One region of the Lysinibacillus sp. TE18511 genome, then DNA from elsewhere that is predicted to be linked to it. Evidence: riboswitches for the same ligand, from Rfam matches in the RefSeq annotation. Region 1 holds a riboswitch; the other holds the start of a gene.
The links. A riboswitch is a leader RNA that binds a small molecule or an ion and turns the genes downstream of it on or off. The one in region 1 is predicted to bind preQ1.
Positions count from the first base shown of each region.

Region 2: it holds a riboswitch for preQ1, as region 1 does, so the genes downstream of both, ACVWXS_RS07610 (QueT transporter family protein) here and queF (preQ(1) synthase) in region 1, are expected to answer to the same signal.

Region 1 covers NZ_JBSSFD010000001.1:221,335-232,344, forward strand. Annotated here, with positions in the region: gene ACVWXS_RS01075 (methionine gamma-lyase family protein) at 1-973, shown strand, start outside; gene ACVWXS_RS01080 (MerR family transcriptional regulator) at 1,132-1,506, shown strand; gene glnA (type I glutamate--ammonia ligase) at 1,603-2,937, shown strand; gene ACVWXS_RS01090 (CotD family spore coat protein) at 3,091-3,432, opposite strand; gene ACVWXS_RS01095 (YjiH family protein) at 4,247-5,602, shown strand; gene ACVWXS_RS01100 (hypothetical protein) at 5,892-6,431, shown strand; gene ACVWXS_RS01105 (hypothetical protein) at 6,516-7,193, opposite strand; gene ACVWXS_RS01110 (ABC transporter ATP-binding protein) at 7,190-8,056, opposite strand; gene ACVWXS_RS01115 (GntR family transcriptional regulator) at 8,060-8,419, opposite strand; PreQ1 riboswitch class I at 8,551-8,597, shown strand; gene queF (preQ(1) synthase) at 8,695-9,195, shown strand; gene ACVWXS_RS01125 (queuosine precursor transporter) at 9,195-9,830, shown strand; gene ACVWXS_RS01130 (acyltransferase family protein) at 9,824-10,825, opposite strand.
Region 2 covers NZ_JBSSFD010000007.1:71,681-82,690, forward strand. Annotated here, with positions in the region: gene ilvA (threonine ammonia-lyase IlvA) at 1-1,207, shown strand, start outside; gene ACVWXS_RS07580 (nuclease-related domain-containing protein) at 1,429-2,388, opposite strand; gene ACVWXS_RS07585 (ABC transporter ATP-binding protein) at 2,488-3,285, opposite strand; gene ACVWXS_RS07590 (ABC transporter permease) at 3,278-4,306, opposite strand; gene ACVWXS_RS07595 (hypothetical protein) at 4,397-4,549, opposite strand; gene ACVWXS_RS07600 (ABC transporter substrate-binding protein) at 4,771-5,793, opposite strand; gene ACVWXS_RS07605 (hypothetical protein) at 6,265-7,383, shown strand; PreQ1 riboswitch class I at 7,620-7,664, shown strand; gene ACVWXS_RS07610 (QueT transporter family protein) at 7,673-8,155, shown strand; T-box leader at 8,231-8,431, shown strand; gene trpB (tryptophan synthase subunit beta) at 8,492-9,655, shown strand; gene ACVWXS_RS07620 (long-chain fatty acid--CoA ligase) at 9,710-11,010, opposite strand, start outside.

The sequences.
Region 1 (11,010 bases):
ACATGCAATCACACTTAGCTTATTCGGAGTGCTACGTCCTGGTGATGAATTACTTTATATTTCGGGTCAGCCGTATGATACATTGCAATCAATAGTCGATGGTGGAGACAAGGATACTGGCTCGTTAAAAGATTATAAAATCGGTTATAGCCATGTGGATTTAATCAATAATCAAGAGATCGATTGGGAAGGTGTTGCAGCTGCCATTACGCCAAACACAAAAATGATTGCTATCCAACGTTCGAAGGGTTATGCAACACGACCATCCTTTACCGTTTCACAGATTGCGGAAATGTGTGCAAAAATCCGTGAATTAGCACCCAATGCTGTTATTTTCGTTGATAATTGCTACGGTGAATTTGTGGAGGCACAGGAACCAACGGAGGTTGGGGCTGATTTAATGGCAGGCTCGTTGATTAAAAATCCTGGTGGAGGCCTGGCGAAAATAGGAGGCTATATTGCTGGTCGTGCAGATTTAGTAGAAAAATGTGCTTATCGTATGACATCACCAGGTATTGGAGCTGAAGCTGGTGCAACATTAAATACACTTGGTGATTTCTATCAAGGCTTTTTCTTAGCACCACATGTTGTTTCGCAAGCATTAAAAGGTGCGATTTTCACAGCTGCGATGCTGGAAGAAATCGGCATGGATACATCGCCAAGCTATGCTGCTGATCGTACGGATTTGATTCAATCTGTTTCATTCCAAACAGCGGAGCAAATGATTGCGTTTTGTCGTGAAATTCAAGCGAATTCACCGATTAATGCGCATTATGCACCAGAGCCAGCCTATATGCCTGGCTATGAGGATGATGTCATAATGGCAGCAGGAACATTTATTCAAGGTTCCAGTATTGAGCTTACAGCAGACGGTCCTATTCGCCCGCCATTTACAGCATTTATTCAAGGTGGTTTAACGTACGAGCATGTGAAATTTGCTATTTGTAGTGCAGTACAAAAAATCCAAAAATAGGAGATGGAAAAACTATTCAATACTTTCGTTTTGAATAGTTTTTTACAATTTTTCATCAATTCGAAAAAAATATTTTAATCCATGTCAGGAAACCTTACATGACTAGTTGACAGTGTAAAATTTTCGTTATATGATTAGCGGGTATTGGAGGGACTTAAATGAGTCGTGAAATTAGACGAACTATGCCGTTATTATCCATGAATATTGTGATGCAATTGACTGAGCTTTCGGCACGTCAAATTCGTTATTATGAAGAACACCATTTAATTGAGCCGCACCGAACAGAAGGCAACCGTCGAATGTTTTCATTAAATGACGTCGACATATTGCTTGAAATTAAAGATTACTTAGAACAGGGTATGAATATGGCGAAGATTAAAAAACTATTCGCTAAAAAGAATGACGCTGTTGCAACAGAAGAACCAAATTTAAGTGATTCAGAATTACGTCGCATTATGCGTGAAGAAATGCGTCAAGCACAGCGTATGCAAAAATCTTCCATCAGACAAGGGGATTTATCTCGATTCTATTAATTAAAGTAAACGTACGCTTCTGGTGAACAGTTTAGATTGTTTTAATAGGGTAGGGTAATAATAAAAGTTAGACAATTTATAGGAGTGTGGAAAACTGTGGGTAAATACACAAAAGAGGACATTAAACGCCTTATCGAGGAAAAAAACGTAAACTTTATTCGATTACAATTTACGGATATTCTTGGCACAATTAAAAACGTTGAGATTCCTGTAAGCCAATTAGACAAAGCGCTAGAAAATAAAATGATGTTTGATGGCTCATCCATTGAAGGCTTCGTTCGTATCGAAGAATCGGACATGTATTTACATCCTGATTTAGATTCTTTCGTAGTGTTCCCTTGGACTTCTGAAAAAGGGAAAGTAGCACGTTTCATCTGTGATGTATACACTGCTAAAGGCGAGCCGTTTGCTGGTGACCCACGTAACAACTTAAAACGTATCCTTAAAAAAATGGAAGAGTTGGGCTTCTCAAGCTTCAATTTAGGGCCTGAGCCAGAATTCTTCTTATTCAAATTAGATGCAAAAGGTGAACCAACATTAGAAGTAAACGACCATGGTGGTTACTTCGACTTAGCACCTACAGATCTTGGCGAAAACTGCCGTCGTGATATCGTATTAGAGCTAGAAGAAATGGGCTTTGAAATCGAAGCATCACACCATGAGGTAGCTCCTGGACAACATGAAATCGACTTTAAATATGCAGATGCAATCACAGCTTGTGATAACATCCAAACGTTCAAATTAGTTGTAAAAACAATTGCACGTAAACATGGCTTACATGCTACATTCATGCCGAAACCATTATTCGGTGAAGCTGGCTCTGGTATGCACTTCAATGTTTCATTATTTAAAGGTAAAGAGAATTCATTCTACGATGAATCGACTGAACTAGGTCTTTCTGAAACAGCAATGCAATTCATGGCGGGTGTCCTTGCTCACGTTCAAGGTTTCACAGCTGTAACAAACCCAACAGTTAACTCTTATAAACGTCTTGTACCTGGTTACGAAGCACCATGTTATGTAGCATGGTCAGCTCAAAACCGTTCACCACTTATCCGTATTCCATCAGCACGTGGTCTTTCAACTCGTGTAGAAGTACGTTCTGTGGATCCATCTGCAAATCCATATTTAGCAATGGCTGTTATTTTAGAAGCTGGTCTTGAAGGTATTCGTCAACAATTAACACCACCAGCTGCGATTAATCGTAACATCTATGTAATGACTGAAGAAGAGCGTAAAGCGAACGGTATTGAAAACTTACCACCAGCACTTGACGACGCTTTAGCATTACTGGCTAAAGACAAAGTAGCGCAAGAAGCATTAGGGGAGCATATTTATGCAAACTTTAAAGAAGCAAAAGAAATCGAGTTCGATATGTACCGTACAACAGTACATCAATGGGAACGCGACCAATATTTAAAAATGTACTAATATATTAGCCGAGTACCTAGTCAAGGTACTCGGTTTTTCTTTTGGAATTAATAATTTGATAGTAAATACTATAACAAGAACTGATAGGTGCTAGACATTTTCAATCAAAATAAAGAAGCGATGAGGCATATTATAACCTCATCGCATATTCCATTAATAGCCCATATATTTTTGATGGTGATGATGATGGTGGTGTGGCATGCGATGATGATGGTGCATATGGCAAGGATCAGGTCGCATATCGCAAAGTGTATGATTTTCGCAACATTCATTCACTACACATTCTGTGAAAGGGAAGTAATATTGATGATCAATCATATGTTTGTTTACTGTTGTAATATGTGCTGGTTGTACATGTGGCACGACCGTATGGATGTAATTGGTGCGAACGTATTCTTCTGGCGGTAAAAAATGTGGTGGATCAAATTGAGTTGGGCATGCTTGTGGTGGACAACAATGTGGACCTTTTGCATGGTGATGCATACGTTTAAACATGTTATAACCTCCTGTTTTGATAAGTTGTGGTTCATACTTAAGATATGAGATGAAAGACAATGTGGTCTATTTGTATGCCTATTAAGAGCTGGTTAAATCTCTTAGGCAATCAAAATAGGTATGATTATTGAAAAATTTCATCAAATGTTAATAATGTAAACTACCATCGAAGACCGAAGTGATGAAATGCATGTGGAAATTTAAAGTATTTATGACCATTTCAAGAATTTTTTTATGATAGCTGTGCTTTATTATAGTTTGAAAGTGCCAGTATGTAAGGCAGATCCGTACTTTGAACAAGGTTGGATACATTAAATGTTACACATATAATTTAGGCAACATTTTAGCTATTGTAAAATTGAGCTTTGTTGAAAGGTAATGAAACTAAGAAGAAGTGCTGGATGATATCAGATGAGAATTATAACAATAACTAATATTTTACATTGAATAAAAATTCATTTTGTTGTAGAATTAACCGGATGTGTTGTTGGGTTTACGATATTTTTGTAGCTCATAAATGTAAATTATGGATAATGTTGGGATTGTTAAAATTTTGCATTGCAGATGTTAATTATAAAAAAGTAGTGTTTAGGCGTTCCTTTATTACTTTTTAGAGGAATGCTTTTTTTATTTTATCCCTCATTAACCGCTCGTAAATGCCCAATTGGCGAATAATAATCAGCGAGGATAAAGAAATTTCCACTGTTTAAAGTTTCGCTTTATACAGATATACTTCTTGGCGGTTGAACAGTATATAACTAACAAGCCTGATGTATACAACTTTGATAAAACTAGAGAAATGAGGCTTTTAATTATGAAAAAATATCCTACTTCTTCCTACTTTTACTTCATAATCCCCTCTCTTATTGGTGTCCTATTATTCATGACACCAGTCTTAACAGATGAGGGATGGAAAGTTCCGATTGCTATTTTAGCAAATATATTAGCGGGTGTTGTTGCGCCTGTTATTAGTTATTTTACTATCATTCTGTTTGCGATTTCGGCAATTGGTTCACTTATTGCCAAATTCATTCCTCGCGACAATACAAAGAAGCCTAGTATTTTAGATACATTATTTTATGTCAATTGGTTTTGGACAATAATACGAATGATCGGTTTAATATTTGCTTCAATGGTTGTGTTTGATTTTGGACCATCAGCGATTAATAATGAAAATACTGGTGGGTTATTAATGAACCCTGATGGTGGTTTGGTAACGTTTTTATTTACGATTTTCTTATTTGCGGGTCTACTATTACCATTTTTAACAAACTTCGGCTTACTTGAATTTTTCGGAACAATGATGGTAAAAATTATGCGTCCTCTCTTTAAAAGTCCTGGTCGTTCATCAGTTGACGCACTTACATCGTGGGTTGGTGATGGAACAATTGGTGTTCTGATGACGAGTAAGCAATATGAAATGGGGAACTACACGAAAAAAGAGGCTGCCATTATTGCAACAAGCTTCTCTGTAGTATCCATCACGTTCTGTATCGTCGTATTGGATACAGTGCACTTGTCACGCTATTTTATTCCATATTATATAACTGTTGTACTTTGCGGTCTTGTGTTAGCGATCATTATGCCGCGAATTTATCCACTTGCTAACAAGGAAGATACTTATATTGATGGTACTCCAGTAGATTTATCACGTGAGGAATTACCGAAAGGTTATAATTCGATGTCACATGGATTAGAAAATGCTTTAGCAGTCGCACATGCAAATCGTGATCCTCTTCAATTTATTAAAGATGGGTCTAGAAATGTTTTGGATTTATGGATTGGTGTAGCGCCCGTTGTTATGGCATTTGGTACCATTGCTTTAATGCTTGCTGAATTCACTAGTATTTTTACCGTTTTAGGGAAGCCGTTTGAACCGATTTTAACAGTGCTTGGTTTACCTGAAGCAGCTGAGGCGGCACAAACAATGGTTGTCGGCTTTGCTGATATGTTCTTACCTTCGATTTTAGGAGAAGGCATCGAAGCTGAAACTACACGATTTGTCATTGCTGTCGTTTCTGTTACACAGCTTATCTATATGTCAGAAGTCGGTGGACTAATTTTAGGTACGAAAATCCCGCTGAAGTTTTTTGATTTAGTTGTTATTTTCTTATTACGTACGATTATTTCACTACCAATCGCAGCATTAGTTGCACATTTACTTTTCTAATCTAAAAAGCAATTGTTCGCATTTAATGAGTGCGAATAATTGCTTTTTCTTTATTTAAATCCGCGTGACAGAGAGAATACTTCGCGTCAGAGGAGAATATCCGCGTACTAGAGGTAATTCTTTGCATATAGACTTCCGGTGTGAAAAAATATCTATTTTACCACGCTTTAAAACAAGTTGGATCTAGTCATGATAAAAAAGAATAAATAACTGTGAACATAATACAACTTGCCGCATAAATTCATTGAGTTGGGAAAAACTACACCTAAAGTGATACTGAGGTGATAAAATGGACAGAATTTTTTCTCTCTGCTTAAGTTCCTTTTATTTGTTATTTTCTCAACCAAATAATGCCTATCTAAATGATTCGTTCAGTCCTTATGAAGAAATTTATCCTGAAATAGGCTATAAAACGGTTGAAGCAGCTGCCTCCGATTTTGAGCGGCACTTTCATCAAGAACTAAAGCTACCACTTCGAATACCTCCTATTAGTTTTACACATCATTTTGGTCGATTTAGTAATCTTGATGGTGAGAGGAATGATTTTTTTGAAGTTACATTTATTAATAATCGACTTCCAGAGCATCATTATAAAATAACTGTTCGACCTAATCATTTTAAGTTACCGTCTAAAAAGGAATATATAGTAAAGACATTCGAATTGAAAAACGGAACGACTTCAATTTATATGGAAATATCAGGTTTCAATGTACTCGCTTTTGAAAGAGAAGATTGGCAATATATGCTGTGGATTGATAAAAGGGTTTCAGAAAAGGTGACACCTGAAGTGTTAGTCGATATCGCCAATTCCATTGACTATACAAATTAAGATGATAAACGTGGTTAATTCGGCTGAAAATGCCAAGACCTTTAAATGGGGCTTGGCATCATTTTTTTGGAATAGCCACTAGAATTATGCTGGATTGACAGAAACATTTCGGATCGCCATTGTTATGATAGAGTAGAGGAATGCACTAAAAATTAATAAACTACTTAATAGAGTAAAGGTAGATAAATTTGATAGTAGGTCAAACAAAGAAGAATACCACTTGAAAATGATTGTAAGAATTGGAATTAAGCAGAGTAACCCTATAAAACTGTAACCGCCAAGAATTCCTAAGCGATAAAAGACAACATTCAATAAAAGACCAGATGTAAGGAAGAAGAGCAGTAAAACAGTATCCAATGCCATCGTTTGTAAAAATGATGGGGAATTATCAATTAGTAAAATAGGGTGGATAATGAAAAGGTTAGAACCGTAAGGAATTATTTTTTGTGTACAAGCAATAATGAAGGCACCTATTAAGCTCCACGAGATGAAAAAGAGTCCTACATTGAACATATATTGTAAGCGACTTAAACCAAGTTTTAAAAAATAGGGCAAAGTTTTATTTAGTAGCTTTGCCGCCATTATACCGTAAAAGATATAAACAGGTATAGAAACAGAGATGGCAATGAAAGTTTTTTCCCCAAAGAAATTATCTAAGAATAGCGAAAATAGAACGATTGAAAATAAAATGCACCAAAAAGTCATAATCTGTTTTTTATAGCTTTGAAATAATACGTAAAAGCTACCCTTTACTGTATTCATTTAATTGTCCTCGCTTTCTGCTGTTTACTTAAATACACCAACATATCCTGTAATGAAACACGCTCAAGGATAATGTTCTGTCCTTCGATGGATTGCCCATTAGCGTAGACAATTGCAGTTAATTCCTGCATAAACATATGCTTGTATATACTCTCTAACCCGTTTATTGCCTGCTCAACATCAGAAGCACTCCCTTTTACTGCAACAATATGCTCGTGCCATTCCTCTGCTGTTTTCTGAAGTAGTAATTGTCCTTCGTGTAAAATAAGTATTTCCTCAAAAAGCTCACTTGCCTCATCAATTAAATGTGTAGACAAAATAAAAAGTCTTGGATTGTCTGTTTGTTGTTCAATCAATAAATCATAAAATGTATTTCGAGCAGCAACATCAAGTCCGATGTAAGGCTCATCAAAAATCGTAATCGCTGCATTACTCGCAAAGCCTGTGATAATGCCTAACGCAGATACCATCCCTTTTGATAAACTACGAACTTTATCTTTTGGATTTAGGGCAAAAACTTCTAAAAGCTCCATTGCTAGATCCTCATCCCATTTCGGATAAAAAAAGCTATTAGCCTTTAACGTTTGTGCAATTGTCATTTCTTCTTGAAAGTTTCCACTCTCTGCAACAAAACAAATGTCACATAAAGTTGCAGGTGCATTGAAAACATTTTCTCCATTGACAGAGATATTACCGTTAGTTGACGCAATAAGTCCTGATAATAAATTTAAGAATGTTGTTTTGCCAGCGCCATTATGACCTAAAAATCCAATGATTTTAGGTCCTTCAATTGTAAAAGTGACATTTCTCAAAGCTTCTCTATGTCTATATGACTTACTAACATTTTTCGCTTCAATTTTCATACGTTAACTCCCTTGTAACATATTTTGTAATTCTTCAACTGAAATACCTAATCTAATTGCTTCTTTCTTTAATGGCTTTATATGTTGCTTAAAGAAATTTTCCTTACGCTCTGTAATTAATATCTCGCGAGCATCAGAACTAACAAACATGCCAACACCGCGTTTTTTATAAATTACGCCTTTATCCACTAATTCGTTCACGCCCTTTCCAGCAGTTGCAGGATTAATTTGATATTCCTTTGCAAATTCGTTTGTGGATGGAATTCGATCTTCGGGTTGTAGGTGGCCATCTAAAATTCCATCCTCTATTCGTTCGCGTATTTGGTGGAAAATGGGCTTTTCGTTGTTTAAAGAATGAATCACAATCCACCCCCTTGATTGGTTAATTACTTATGTAACTAACCATATAACGTCAGGGTATTTTTGTCAATGCACAAGATATGAAAAAAATTAGTTGACGGATTGCATTCATTAAGTTAAGATAACTAGCGAATATAAAAGAGGTTCATAGCGCATACCCTCTATAAAAAACTATGGATGACGTCATTTACGCCATGTCCCAAAAATGCGGATATGGCGATTTTTTTTTATTAGGTTTCACGCATAATGGACTTCTCACAACTTGAGGAGGCATTTTTATGGCAGGAAGAACAGATGAACAAGGATTACAGGATTTAACACTACTTGGTAACCAAAACACAAAGTATTTATTTGAGTACTCACCGGAAGTACTTGAGGCAGTCGATAATTTGCATACGGAAAACGATTTTTTTGTAAAATTTAATTGTCCAGAATTTACAAGTCTTTGTCCAATGACAGGGCAGCCTGACTTTGCAACAATGTATATTTCTTTTATTCCAGATAAAAAGCTAGTAGAGAGTAAGTCACTAAAGCTTTATTTATTTAGCTTCCGTAATCACGGAGACTTTCATGAGGACTGTGTCAATATCATCATGAATGATCTAGTTAAGCTGATCGAGCCACGTTATATTGAGGTATGGGGCAAGTTTACACCGCGCGGTGGCTTGTCTATTGATCCTTGGTGCAACTATGGTCGCCCAGGTACAAAATATGAAAAAATGGCGGAACATCGTTTGATGAACCACGATTTGTATCCTGAAAAGGTGGATAATCGTTAATGCTGTATTATTTAAATGGGTTGTTTGTTGGCTTTTTAATTTTGGCAAATGTTTTAGCTGTTAAAGTGTTTAGTATAGGCGAATGGATGATACTTCCGGCGGCAGCAATACTTATTATTTTCACGTATCCTTTTATAGATGTAATTTGCGAGGTGTACGGTAGGGAAGCGGGCAGTCGCACGGTAAGAACGGGGCTTATGGCACAAGTGTTTGCGGCATGCTTTATTGCTATTGCCATTGAGCTACCACCGGCACAAGCCTTTGCTCATCAAAAGGAATTTGAGATAATTCTTGGTGGTAGTATGCGTGTCATTATTGCAAGCCTTGTCGCGTATACGGTTAGTGTAAATTTGGATGTCATGATATTTAGTAAATTTAAGGAAAAGCATGGCAACGGTAAGCTTTGGCTTCGAAACAATGCGTCTACGATGGTAAGTCAGCTCATCGATACGGCACTATTTATTACGATAGCCTTTTATGGTGTAATGCCATTTAAAGTATTATTGACATTGTTTATAACACAGTATCTTTTTAAATTTTTAGCGTCGATTGTAGCAACGCCACTTGTTTACGGGCTAGTTTATGTTGCACGGAAATTTGACAAGCGTAAAAGCATAGAGCCATCTCATTACTGAGATGGCTTTTTAATGTGTGCCTTGCCAATTAGATAAGCACTATAAGGTAAAAATGAAATGATTTTGATAATCAACATACAGACAATTACGCTCGATAGAAATAGCGAGATGACTTGAAGAGAGGTAGTAGGTATTTGTGCTGTATACGGGACTAAAAATTCTTGAACAAGCCAATGAATCAAAAATATACCAAATGAATATTGACTTACTAAATTAATGATTTTTAGCTTCGGCGCAATTTGACCAAATGCTAAAATGCATAAAGTTATTGAAATAATAAGCAACATCATATCTAATCGTCTAGATGTGATTTCAGTGGCTCCCAAATAATAGTTGATCGCCAGTATAGATGCTGAAAGAACAACGAAAACTAGCGTATGAAATTTGTACTTACTAATATTTGAAGCAACCCATCGATAATGCGTACCAATTAAATAAGCAATTGCGAAATAAGGAAGCCAACCAATAAATAGTAAACGAACAAGATTGTCGTTTACTATAAAGAATTCACCATTCAGCTTTGCGAGCGTCATATATAAAATACCAAGTGCCAACATAATTGGTGTTAGCCATATGCTTGATAGCTGATATTTTTTTATGATAAAGAACAGAATGTATAATTGAAAGATTGTCATGACAAACCAACCCGAGAAATTTCCTAAGACAATATGGCGATACAGTGCATTCCAAAAGCTTTCATCATAATGAAGCGTTGCATATACTGCATACAAAATACTAGCTGCAACAAATGGAATATAAACAAATTGAAAACGTCGCCATAAAAAGTTAGGAGGTAGTTCGACTGGATAGCGCTTTGCTAAAATAATAATAGATAATAGAATAAATGTTGGCGTCGCGAAACATAATAATAATCTGAAAAATTGATAGTACGGATTTTCGATGTATCCGTTAATAATTTCTGTATTAGTTGTAGCATGTAATAATACAATAGATAAGCAGGCAATTGCCCTTAAAACATTCCACTCATACACCATTTCGATCACCCACTATATGCAAATTTGAAGGCATCAGCGCTAAGCAAGATGCATCCTAACTATTTATATGAACGTAGCATCTATGATAAAACATCAGGTGTGTTGATTAGGAAAATATATATTGATCGATGAAAGGTTATTTATTGTTGATATTTTACTAATGTATGACAATTTTTAACTGATTG
Region 2 (11,010 bases), on a different contig from region 1:
TTTTTTAAAAGACGTAGTGGTGCACACGCCGCTACAAAAAAATGATTATTTATCTGAGAAATACGGAGCTAGCATTTATTTTAAACGCGAAGATTTACAGCATGTACGCTCATTTAAACTTCGTGGTGCCTATTATAAGATTAAAAAAATTGAAGAAGAGGCTCGCCACGCCGGTGTTGTTTGTGCAAGTGCAGGCAACCATGCTCAAGGTGTTGCTTACGCCTGTGCTCAACTGAAAATTCAAGCAAGTATTTTTATGCCCCAAACAACACCTAAGCAAAAAATCGATCAAGTGCGTATGTTTGGTCGCGATTATGTGGAAATTATTTTAGCGGGCGATACGTTTGATGATTCTGCAGAAAGTGCATTCGCTTACTGCGAAGAACACAATAAAATCTTTATCCATCCATTTGACGATTTTGATGTCATCGCTGGCCAAGGAACGGTTGCCGTTGAAATTATGAATGACATGGAGGAACCAATCGACTACCTATTTGGTAGTATCGGTGGCGGCGGCTTAATGTCAGGTGTTTCTGCCTACGTGAAAAACCTTTCCCCTACTAGCAAAATTATCGGTGTAGAGCCTGCTGGGGCGGGTAGTATGAAGGCTGCATTTTCAGAAGGTGGTGCAGTGGCACTTAATTGGATTGACAAGTTCGTAGATGGTGCCGCCGTGAAATGCGTCGGCCATCACACATATGATGTTTGTCGTCGCTATTTAGACGACATCGTACTAGTACCAGAAGGAAAAGTATGTACAACGATTTTAGATCTTTATAATAAACATGCCATTATCGCAGAGCCTGCTGGGGCATTATCAGTTGCAGCACTCGACTATTATAAGGAAGAAATTAAAGGCAAATCAGTCGTTATCATCATTAGCGGTGGTAATAATGACATCGGGCGTATGCAGGAGATTAAAGAAAAATCTTTAATTCATGAAGGCTTACTCTATTACTTCATCGTAAACTTCCCACAGCGTGCAGGCGCACTTCGCCAATTCCTAACAAGTGTTGTCGGACCAAATGATGACATTACAACTTTCGAATATACAAAGAAAAACAATAAAGAAAGTGGTCCTGCCTTAGTCGGCATTGAACTTGGTAATCGTGACGACTACGAAGGTTTACTAGCACGCATGAATGAATTTGGCTTCAAATACAAAGAAGTAAACAACGACATTCAACTATTCGGCTTACTAGTCTAAAATAAAGAGTCACACTTCTATGTGAGTGTGGCTTTTTTGCGGGGATGAGAGGTTTATCGAAACAATTTTGGGGTTTATCGAAACTTTTCTCTTGTTTATCGAGACTTTTCTCTCGTTTATCGAGACTTTTCAGCATTTTATCGACCAACTTTTTATAAATATCGACATCTACCTTACAAGCGACACTATCTGACCGCACCGATAGTTTGCGCCGCTTACATTTATTCCAACAAATTGGTAGGAATTACATATTCCCTGTTTTTATTTTCACCTATCGCTTCAAATTTTAGCTTTTTCAATAAATGATAAGCTGCTTTCTCTGAGTCAATATCAAAAAAATCACGAAATTGAGCATTTTTTATATTGTTGCCCACCATTAATCGAAAATCATGTAATGCGAGTAACATTGATTGATTATCAATCGATTGGCAATTGCTACAACGCCATTTCCCATGAGTGTAACGTAGGACATGGTCAAAATGACAATGCGAGCATAGTGCACCCTTCTTCAATTCATCCACTTTAATATCTAGGGTCCATTGAGTTGGTGTGTGCATCTTTAGAATATGCGTTGATAGTTCTCTCAAATCATTTTCACTTAGATAGACTTGTTGATGTTGCTGGAACAGTTGCTCTACCCTTTCAGCCAAGCCACTTACATGAATAATTGGCTGTGACAAGAAAGTGGGTGACATAATCATACTTGGATTTGCAGAAACGACTATAGTTTCAATAGGTAGATGATGCCCACTCATTTGAAATAATCGATGCAAAAACCTGGCATGTCGCTTCACCTGATCGAATGGATTACGAAAACCATCTACTCTTCCATCAGAGGTAACTCTAATAAATTGATGGTTATCTTCCATATAATCAACACGCCCAGCAATATTTTTGATTTCTACTATTAAAACAAAATTTTGCGACATGAATAATGTATCCATTTGATGTATTAATCCACCTTCAACTTTAAGCTGAACATCATGCAATAAATAATGCGCATGCTGCAAATAGATCTCTTGCCATTCTTTATCTACTCTTTGCTCACCAGCGTACCCTGCCCTTGTTCTCCTTAGCATTTCTTGAAAATAATCATACTTAGCGTGAGATTTCGGTAACCGCCTCTCAACCATTTCTAACACCCGTTGCTTCGATGAGACTTCCCGCTTTTTCAGTAGCATACTTTCACCTCCTTTAGCTAGATTATAATGCACTTTATCGATTTACCACCCAACTTTCAGCAGAAAAAACGCCCATACCTATGTATGAGCGTTTCGTCATCATGATCCTAATAACGCACGGTCTGAGTTCATTTTCTCACCGCGGATACGTTCGAACTCTGCCATTAAATCTGGAATAGTCAATTCATGCTTACGATCCTCGCCAACTTCTAAAATGATTTGACCTTTATCCATCATAATCAGTCGGTTACCTAAATCTAATGCCTGTTGCATATTGTGCGTGACCATTAATGTTGTTAAGCTATCTTTCTCAACTAAATATTTCGTAATGCGTGTAATTAACTCTGCACGAGATGGGTCAAGTGCCGCCGTATGCTCATCTAGTAATAAAATCGATGGCTTCGTGAACGTTGCCATTAATAAAGACAGCGCTTGACGTTCCCCACCAGAAAGTAAGCCGACCTTTGCAGATAGGCGATTTTCTAGATTTAGACCCAACATCTCCAACGATTCCTTGAAAAATTCTCGACGCTTTTTATCAACACCAATACGCAATCCTCTACTCTTATTACGCGAGTAAGCTAACGCTAAGTTTTCCTCAATCGTCATTGTTGGCGCTGTACCAGCCATTGGGTCCTGAAACACACGACCGATATAGTGAGAACGCTTGTATTCTGGTAAAGCCGTAACCTCGTTCCCATCAATTAAAACCGAGCCGAAATCTGGCGTTAAGGCACCTGAAATCATATTCATCATGGTCGACTTACCGGCACCATTACTACCAATGATTGTCACAAAGTCACCTGACTTTAAATGCAAATTAATTTCAGCAAGTGCGACTTTTTCGTCAGGCGTACCTTCATTAAAAACTTTATTAATGCCGTGTAATTTAAGCAAGGCCATTCCCTCCTTGCTCTACTGCATTTACTTGTGCACGCTCTGCTGCACGCTTCACCTTTCGTTTTCGTTCCTTACTTTTACTAACAAATTGAGGTAAAACCAACGCTAAAATAACAATGATAGCTGTTATTAATTTCATATCTCCCGAATCAAGGAATTCAACACGTAATGCTAATGCTAAAATGATACGGTAAATAATAGCCCCCGCAATGACAGCAAAAGTTGTGCGCATAATCGTTTTTGTACCAAAGATTGCTTCACCGATAATAACAGAAGCAAGACCGATCACAATCATCCCAATCCCCATACTTACATCTGAGAACTTCGAATACTGTGCGATTAAAGCTCCAGAAAATGCGACAAGTGCGTTAGAAAGTCCTAGCCCTAGAATAATAAGTGTATCTGTATTTGCTGAAAAGCTACGAATCATACGCTTATTATCACCAGTTGCTCGAATAGCCAGTCCGACCTCAGTTTTTAAGAACCAGTCTGCTATTACCTTAATTAAAATCGTGATGATTAATACTACAATCAACGTACTCCATGTAGACGGAACTTGCTGAATGCCGATGCTTGTTAATAGGTTATTGATCGCAGCATCGATACCTAAATTACTCCAAAATGCTTGAAACTTTGAAAATATAGTCTCTGAGTTCAATAGTGGAATATTCGGACGACCTATCGTATTTTCTGCAGTTAACCCCATGATTCGTAGGTTAATAGAATACAAAGCAATCATCATTAAAATCCCCGATAATAGTGGGTTAATTTTCCCTTTTGTGTGAAGAATCCCTGTCATACATCCAGCAATAAATCCAGCAACAATTGCCACTAAAGTCGCTAACATCGGGTGGTAGCCAAGCAGAACCATCGTCGCCGCTGTAGCCGCCCCTGTTACAAAGCTTCCATCAACCGTTAAATCCGGAAAATCTAACACGCGGAATGTTAAATACACACCAAGTGCCATAATTGCATAGATGATTCCTTGCTCCACTGCGCCAAACATTGCTAAAAACATAGTTGAATCATCTCCTAATCATTTCTTAAACTAATTTTTATTAAAAATTCTTACTTGTGCCCCATTCCCAAAATAATGGAGCTCAACATGTTAAATTGGCTCATCATCATAAAGTAAGGTTGATTTCCGTTCCGACTGGGCGCTTTCCTGGGGGCGTCCGATGAGCCGCTTCACTCGCGTTGCTCGCTCCAGGGTCTCATCTGTGACGCTAATCCCCAAGGAGTCGCCCAGTCTCCACTCCAATCAACTAATATACATGGAATACGTTTTAATAAATATCATCCCAACTTTCGATGATGAGCTCATGGATATAGGTCAAAGGGTTATCACATGACGTCGTGCTAAACCCTTAGGTATTTCTATGAATCATAAAAACTCTTTAAACTTTTCACTCTAAAAGAAGATAAAGCGGGGGCAGTTTAGTTCTCCCCCGCTTTGCTTGATCAGATGACCATATCAGTCCATTACTTTTCTAAAAGCTCTGCACCCCAAGAATCTTTAATTTCGATTTCTAAATCATCCGCTACTTTTTTATTGATTACTAGTTTTAAGTTTTGTGGGTATTGTGCTGGCATATCAGCAGGTGTTGCTTCTCCTTTTAGAATCTTCACAGCCATTTGACCTGCCTCGTAACCGATGTCGAAATATTCAAAACCATATGCAGCTAAGCCACCACGTTCAACAGAGTCAAGCTCCCCTACAATAAGTGGCAATTTATTAGCATTCGCTACATCAATAACAGATTCTAAAGCAGAAACTACTGTATTATCAGTAATAATATAGAATGCATCTACTTTACCGATTAATGATTCAGTTGCCTGTTTTACTTCCGCAGAAGTTGCCGCAGATGCCTCAACAATTGTTAGGCCTTGCTCGCCCATAACTTTTTTCACTTCTTTTACTTGTGCTACTGAGTTTTGCTCACCAGCGTTGTAGACCATACCAACGTTTTTGGCACCAAGTTCCTTTAAGAAAGCCACTGTCTTTGAAATAGTATCAGGATGTAAATCGATCGTACCTGTTACATTTTTTCCTGGCTTCTCCATAGAATCAATGAGCTGTGCGCCAACAGCATCTGTTACAGAAGTAAAGATAATTGGAATATCGCTAGTTGCTGTCGCTGCCGCTTGTGCAGACGGCGTAGAGTTAGCAAATATTAAATCTACGTTTGCACTTACTAGATTGTTTGCAATCGTTGTATTAAGACTGTTATCCCCTTGCGCTATTTGCGAATCGTACTCAACTTTTAAGCCTGAGTCTTCAATTGCTTTTTTGAACCCTTCAGTGGCAGCATTTAAAGATGGGTGCTCAACAATTTGAGTGATCCCGATTTTATATGTTTTGTCATCTGCATTGCCGCTCTCACTTGCATTATTCGTTTCTTTTCCTTTTGAATCAGATGAACTAGAGCCACCACTACCACAAGCAGCAAGCATTAAGACTAACCCAAATAACAGGAACGAAAGCTTTTTTAAATTGCATTTCACAAATAATCCCCCCGATTATTATCTCTGATATTTATCACACTTCATCCAAACAAAGTGTGAACGTATCGCTATATTATCGTTATTATCGAGGTTCGTCAACAACATTATGAATGTTCTGACTTTTATAATTGACATAATATTTCAGTTTTTTATTCAATTTGTCGCTTTAAACCGCTAAACTACGCTGTTTTTACAAATTGATTGCTTTTCCTAACATAACAAAAAATTTTTTGACAATTTCGCGAAGTATTAGGGAGTGAAGGTAAAAATACTCCAAGAGGTGGGAAACTTCTGTACCTACCGCTATGCTTTCGGTACAAAAAACCTTTTGTAACTGCCGTTGCACTTACGTTACTAAAAAATTTACTGAAAGCAGTTAAAAATTTTTTCTAATTTTAGCTAACTTTTTATAATTCGAAAGACGTCTAATCATTAGAAAATTAAATCATTAAAATTAAAGGAGAAATTAATATGAAAAAAACAATAAAAAAATCTTGGATGATTGTATCAGCACTAACAATAGGGATGGCTGTCTTCACGCCACATCAAGCTGAGGCAACAACAGCAAAAACAACAAACCAAATAACTGTTCAAGCTGAGCAACAAATTAAAGGAACGATTAAAAGTGTTTACGGAGATAGCATCACAATCAAAGGAAAAGACGGTAAAAATTATTATATCGGAATTCAGAATTTTTCAGATGAGCAATTAGAAAAAATGAAGTTAGTAGAAGGTCAAGAAATCTCTGTAGAAGGTAGCTTAGTACAAGATTATTCAGATTTCTACACGTTTAACGTCTATAAAAAAGACTTACCTAAAGAAATAACAAAAGTTGATTTGGCTAAATTAGAAAAATTGTTTAATCAAATGAAGAAGTTAGAAAAAGAAGAGAAATATGAAGAAGTAGATAAAATTAATCTTGAAATGGATCAAATCACAAAGCCGTATATTTTAGCTAGCTGGGTACCTGTATCCTTCGAAGAGTTCATGGAAGAGTATGGATTTGGTGAAAAAAATATAGTTATTAAAGAAAAAGATAAAAAGCAGCTGAAAGATATTTATCAACAGTGGATAAAACTAGAGAAATCTGGTAAAGAAGAAGCAGCACAAACAAAATTTGATGAATTTCAGAAGGTTCTTCAACCTTACCTAGATGCATTATATCCACCAGTACCATTTGAAGAATACATTTCAGATATGGAAGTAGATATTCCGACTGAAGCTTTACCGAAACTAAAAGCGGTTTATAAAGATGCTCAAAAAGCAGATGCTGATAAAAATGATCAATTATCTGAAAAGCTATGGAATGAATTCAATGAAATGATTAATCCTTACATGAAGCCACTTAGCTTTGAAGATTACATGTCTAACTTTGATTTTGAAATCAAAGCAAAAGATAAAGCGCAATTAAAAAAGCTTTATGAAGAAGCAACAGCTCTTGATAAAAAAGGTGACTATGAAAAATCTAGTGAAAAATGGGTTGCTATCGACAACATTTTAAATCCATATTATGAAGCAAATAAAGAAATTCTAATCTCAGCTTCTAAAGTAACAATAAACGGCAAAGTTTACCTTACACAGCATAAATAAGTAAAGGTTTTCGGGCTAATCCTAAACGTCATTGAAAAATGATTTATGGGATTAGCCTCTTTCTTTTCTTACGTGGGTCCTAGATTTTTTATTAACACAACTGCTACAGGATTAAGTATTTCAATATAATATATTTCAGAAATCTCAGTTATGCAGATGTTAGCACAACAATAAGCATTTTAGTTTTACACATGACCCTTTACAAACTAGCATAAACATTGATATGATTGCCTTTGCTTTACGTGGTTCGTAACCATCCCACGCAAAAAAACTAAGGAGAAATAAATAGATGAAAATAAAATTTTTAGCAACGAGTGGCATTATTGCAGCGCTCTACATTGCTGTTACATTGCTAGTCACGCCATTTGGCTTTACAGAGGTGCAGTTCCGCGTATCTGAAATGTTCAATCATCTAGTTGCCTTTAATCCACGCTTTGCCGTCGGGATTATTATTGGTGTATTTATCTCTAATATATTTTCACCACTGGGCGTCTACGATTTAGTTTTCGGTGTAGGGCATTCGATGATTACACTTGGACTGTTCATTCTTATTTGTAAATTTGTCAAAAATATTTGGGCACGTTTAATCATTAATACATTGTTATTTACATGCACAATGTTCATCATTGCCTTTGAATTGAACTTAGCTTTAGAGCTACCATTCTTCTGGACATGGTTAACTGTTGCTGCAGGTGAATTTGTTGTCTTAGCGGTCGGTGCACCTATTATGTATCTATTGAATAAACGCTTAAACTTCAAAAATTTGATTTAAAAGACGGATCTTTTTTAGATTCGTCTTTTTTAATATCTTGACAATATTCTGAAAATATTTTACAATTCTTTTCAATATAATGCTTAGAAGAAGATTAGTAGCAAGTAGTAGTACTTGTAGAGAGCTGATGGTTGGTGTAAATCAGTAGTACATACTTGTGAATGGACTTTGGAGCAGCCTCATTAAATGTGAGGTCGAATTTACTCCCCGTTACCGGAGTACGAAAGCGCGCAATTTTTGCGAATGAAGGTGGCACCACGGTTACTCGTCCTTTTTATAGAAGGATTGGAGTGACTTTTTTTATGGAAAAAATCAGATTAGAGGAGTCGAGAGCAGATGAGTACAGTAGTAGAGAAAAAAGGATATTTCGGTGAATTTGGCGGTAGCTTTGTTCCCGAGGAGCTTCAAAATGTTTTAAATATTCTAGATGAGCACTTCCAAAAATTCAAAGATGAAGAAGATTTTAATAAAGAGCTAGATTATTATTTCCATGAATATGTTGGGCGAAAATCCCCACTTTATTTTGCTGAAAATTTAACAAAACAATTAGGTGGCGCGAAAATTTATTTAAAACGCGAAGATCTCAACCACACAGGTTCACATAAAATTAATAACGTCCTTGGACAGATTTTATTGGCAAAGCGCATGGGTGCTAATCGTGTTATTGCCGAAACAGGTGCAGGTCAGCATGGTGTAGCAACTGCAACTGCTTGTGCAATGTTCGGGATGGATTGCACAATTTATATGGGCTTAGAAGATACAAAGCGTCAAGCATTGAATGTGTTCCGTATGGAGCTTCTTGGCGCAAAGGTAGTAGCTGTTGATAAAGGGCAAGGCCGACTAAAGGATGCTGTAGATGAAGCATTTGCTGATTTAGTAGAAAACTATAAAACGACTTTCTATTTACTAGGTTCTGCTGTTGGACCTCACCCATTCCCTTCAATGGTGAAACATTTCCAATCAGTCATTAGCCGTGAAAGTCGCGAACAAATTTTAGAAAAAGAAGGAAAGCTACCCACAGCAGTACTTGCTTGTGTCGGTGGCGGTAGTAATGCGATCGGTGCGTTTGCAGAATATATTGCAGATGAGAATGTTCGCCTCATCGGTATTGAACCAGATAAGGCTGCAACATTAAATGAAGGAACACCAGGTGAATTACATGGTTTCAAATGTTTAGTACTGCAAGATGCTGAAGGCAATCCCCTACCAACTTATTCGATTGCCGCTGGACTAGATTATCCAGGAGCTGGTCCGGAACATAGCTATTTAAAAACAATTGGTCGTGGAGAATATGTAACGGTGACAAATGAAGAAGTGCTTGAAGCATTCCAAGTGCTGTCAAAAGTCGAGGGAATTATCCCTGCACTTGAAAGCTCTCACGCAGTTGCACATGCACTAAAGCTTGCTCCATCATTATCCCCTGATGAGAGTATTATTATCAATATCTCTGGCCGCGGAGACAAGGACGTAGAACAAGTATTCCAAATGTTAAACAGATAATGAAATGTAATGAAACGAAAGAGCGACTTCCCTTTGTGGAAATCGCTCTTTTGACTATACCAATGAACTTAATTTCGGATAAATTTCTGCCACATTATCTCGAAGCTTAGCTTTTAGGAATTTCCCAACTGATGTTTTTGGAATTTCCTCTAAAAATACAACATCATCCGGCACCCACCATTTTGCAAATTGACTTTCTAAAAATGCAAGAAGCTCCTCGTCGGTTGCTGACTTTCCTTCCTTCAATACAACGCAAGCTAGCGGACGTTCTTGCCATTTAACATGCGGAATTGCAATAACCGCTGCTTCCAAAACAGCATCATGGGTCATTAACGCATTTTCTAAATCAACTGAGGATATCCACTCTCCTCCTGATTTAATTAAATCCTTTGTACGATCTGATATTTTAATAAAGCCATCCTCTGATCGCACCGCAATGTCCCCTGTATATAACCAGCCATCTCGATAGGCATCAGCCGTTCGTTCATCACGATAGTACTCGTGTGAAATCCATGGACCTCGTAAACGTAATTCACCCATCGTCTCTCCATCCCACGGTACTTCTCCATTGTCATTAATAATACTCGATTCAATACCGGCCATCGTCATTCCTTGCATAGCTCGCGATTCAATTTTCTTTTCAATTGGCCAGTCTTCCATCCAAGACATATAATTTGATAATGCTACAATCGGCGTTGTTTCCGTCATCCCATATACAACAATATACGGAATGCCATATTGCTCTTCAAATGTACGAATAAGACGGGTTGGTGAAGCAGAACCACCACAACAAATGGCACGTAGCGAACTTATATCTCGTTCACGCTTCTCTTGTTCCTGCAACGCCCCAATCCAAATTGTCGGCACTCCAGCTGTTAATGTAATCTTCTCCTGCTCCACTAAATCCAAAATTATTGCCGATGTAAATTGTGGACCCGGAAGCACCTGTGTCGCACCTACATTGACACTTGCAAACGGTAGACCCCATGCATTTGCATGAAACATCGGTACAATTGGCATCACAACATCACGCTCGGAAATGCCCATTGAATCAGACATACTCAGCATCATACTATGTAACACTAAGCCTCGATGTGAATAAACAACACCCTTTGGATTTCCTGTTGTAGCACTTGTATAGCACATTCCAGCGGGCTCCTCTTCCCCTAAATCCTCTGGGAATTGATAGTTTTCATCTGCTGCTGCCAATAAATCCTCATATGATAACGCATTCGGTAATGTCGTTTCTGGTACAGTATCCTCATCCGTCATAATAATAAAATGTTTCACTGTCTTAAGCTCAGGCGCAATGTTTTCTATGATTGGTAACAAATCAACATCAATTATTAAAATCT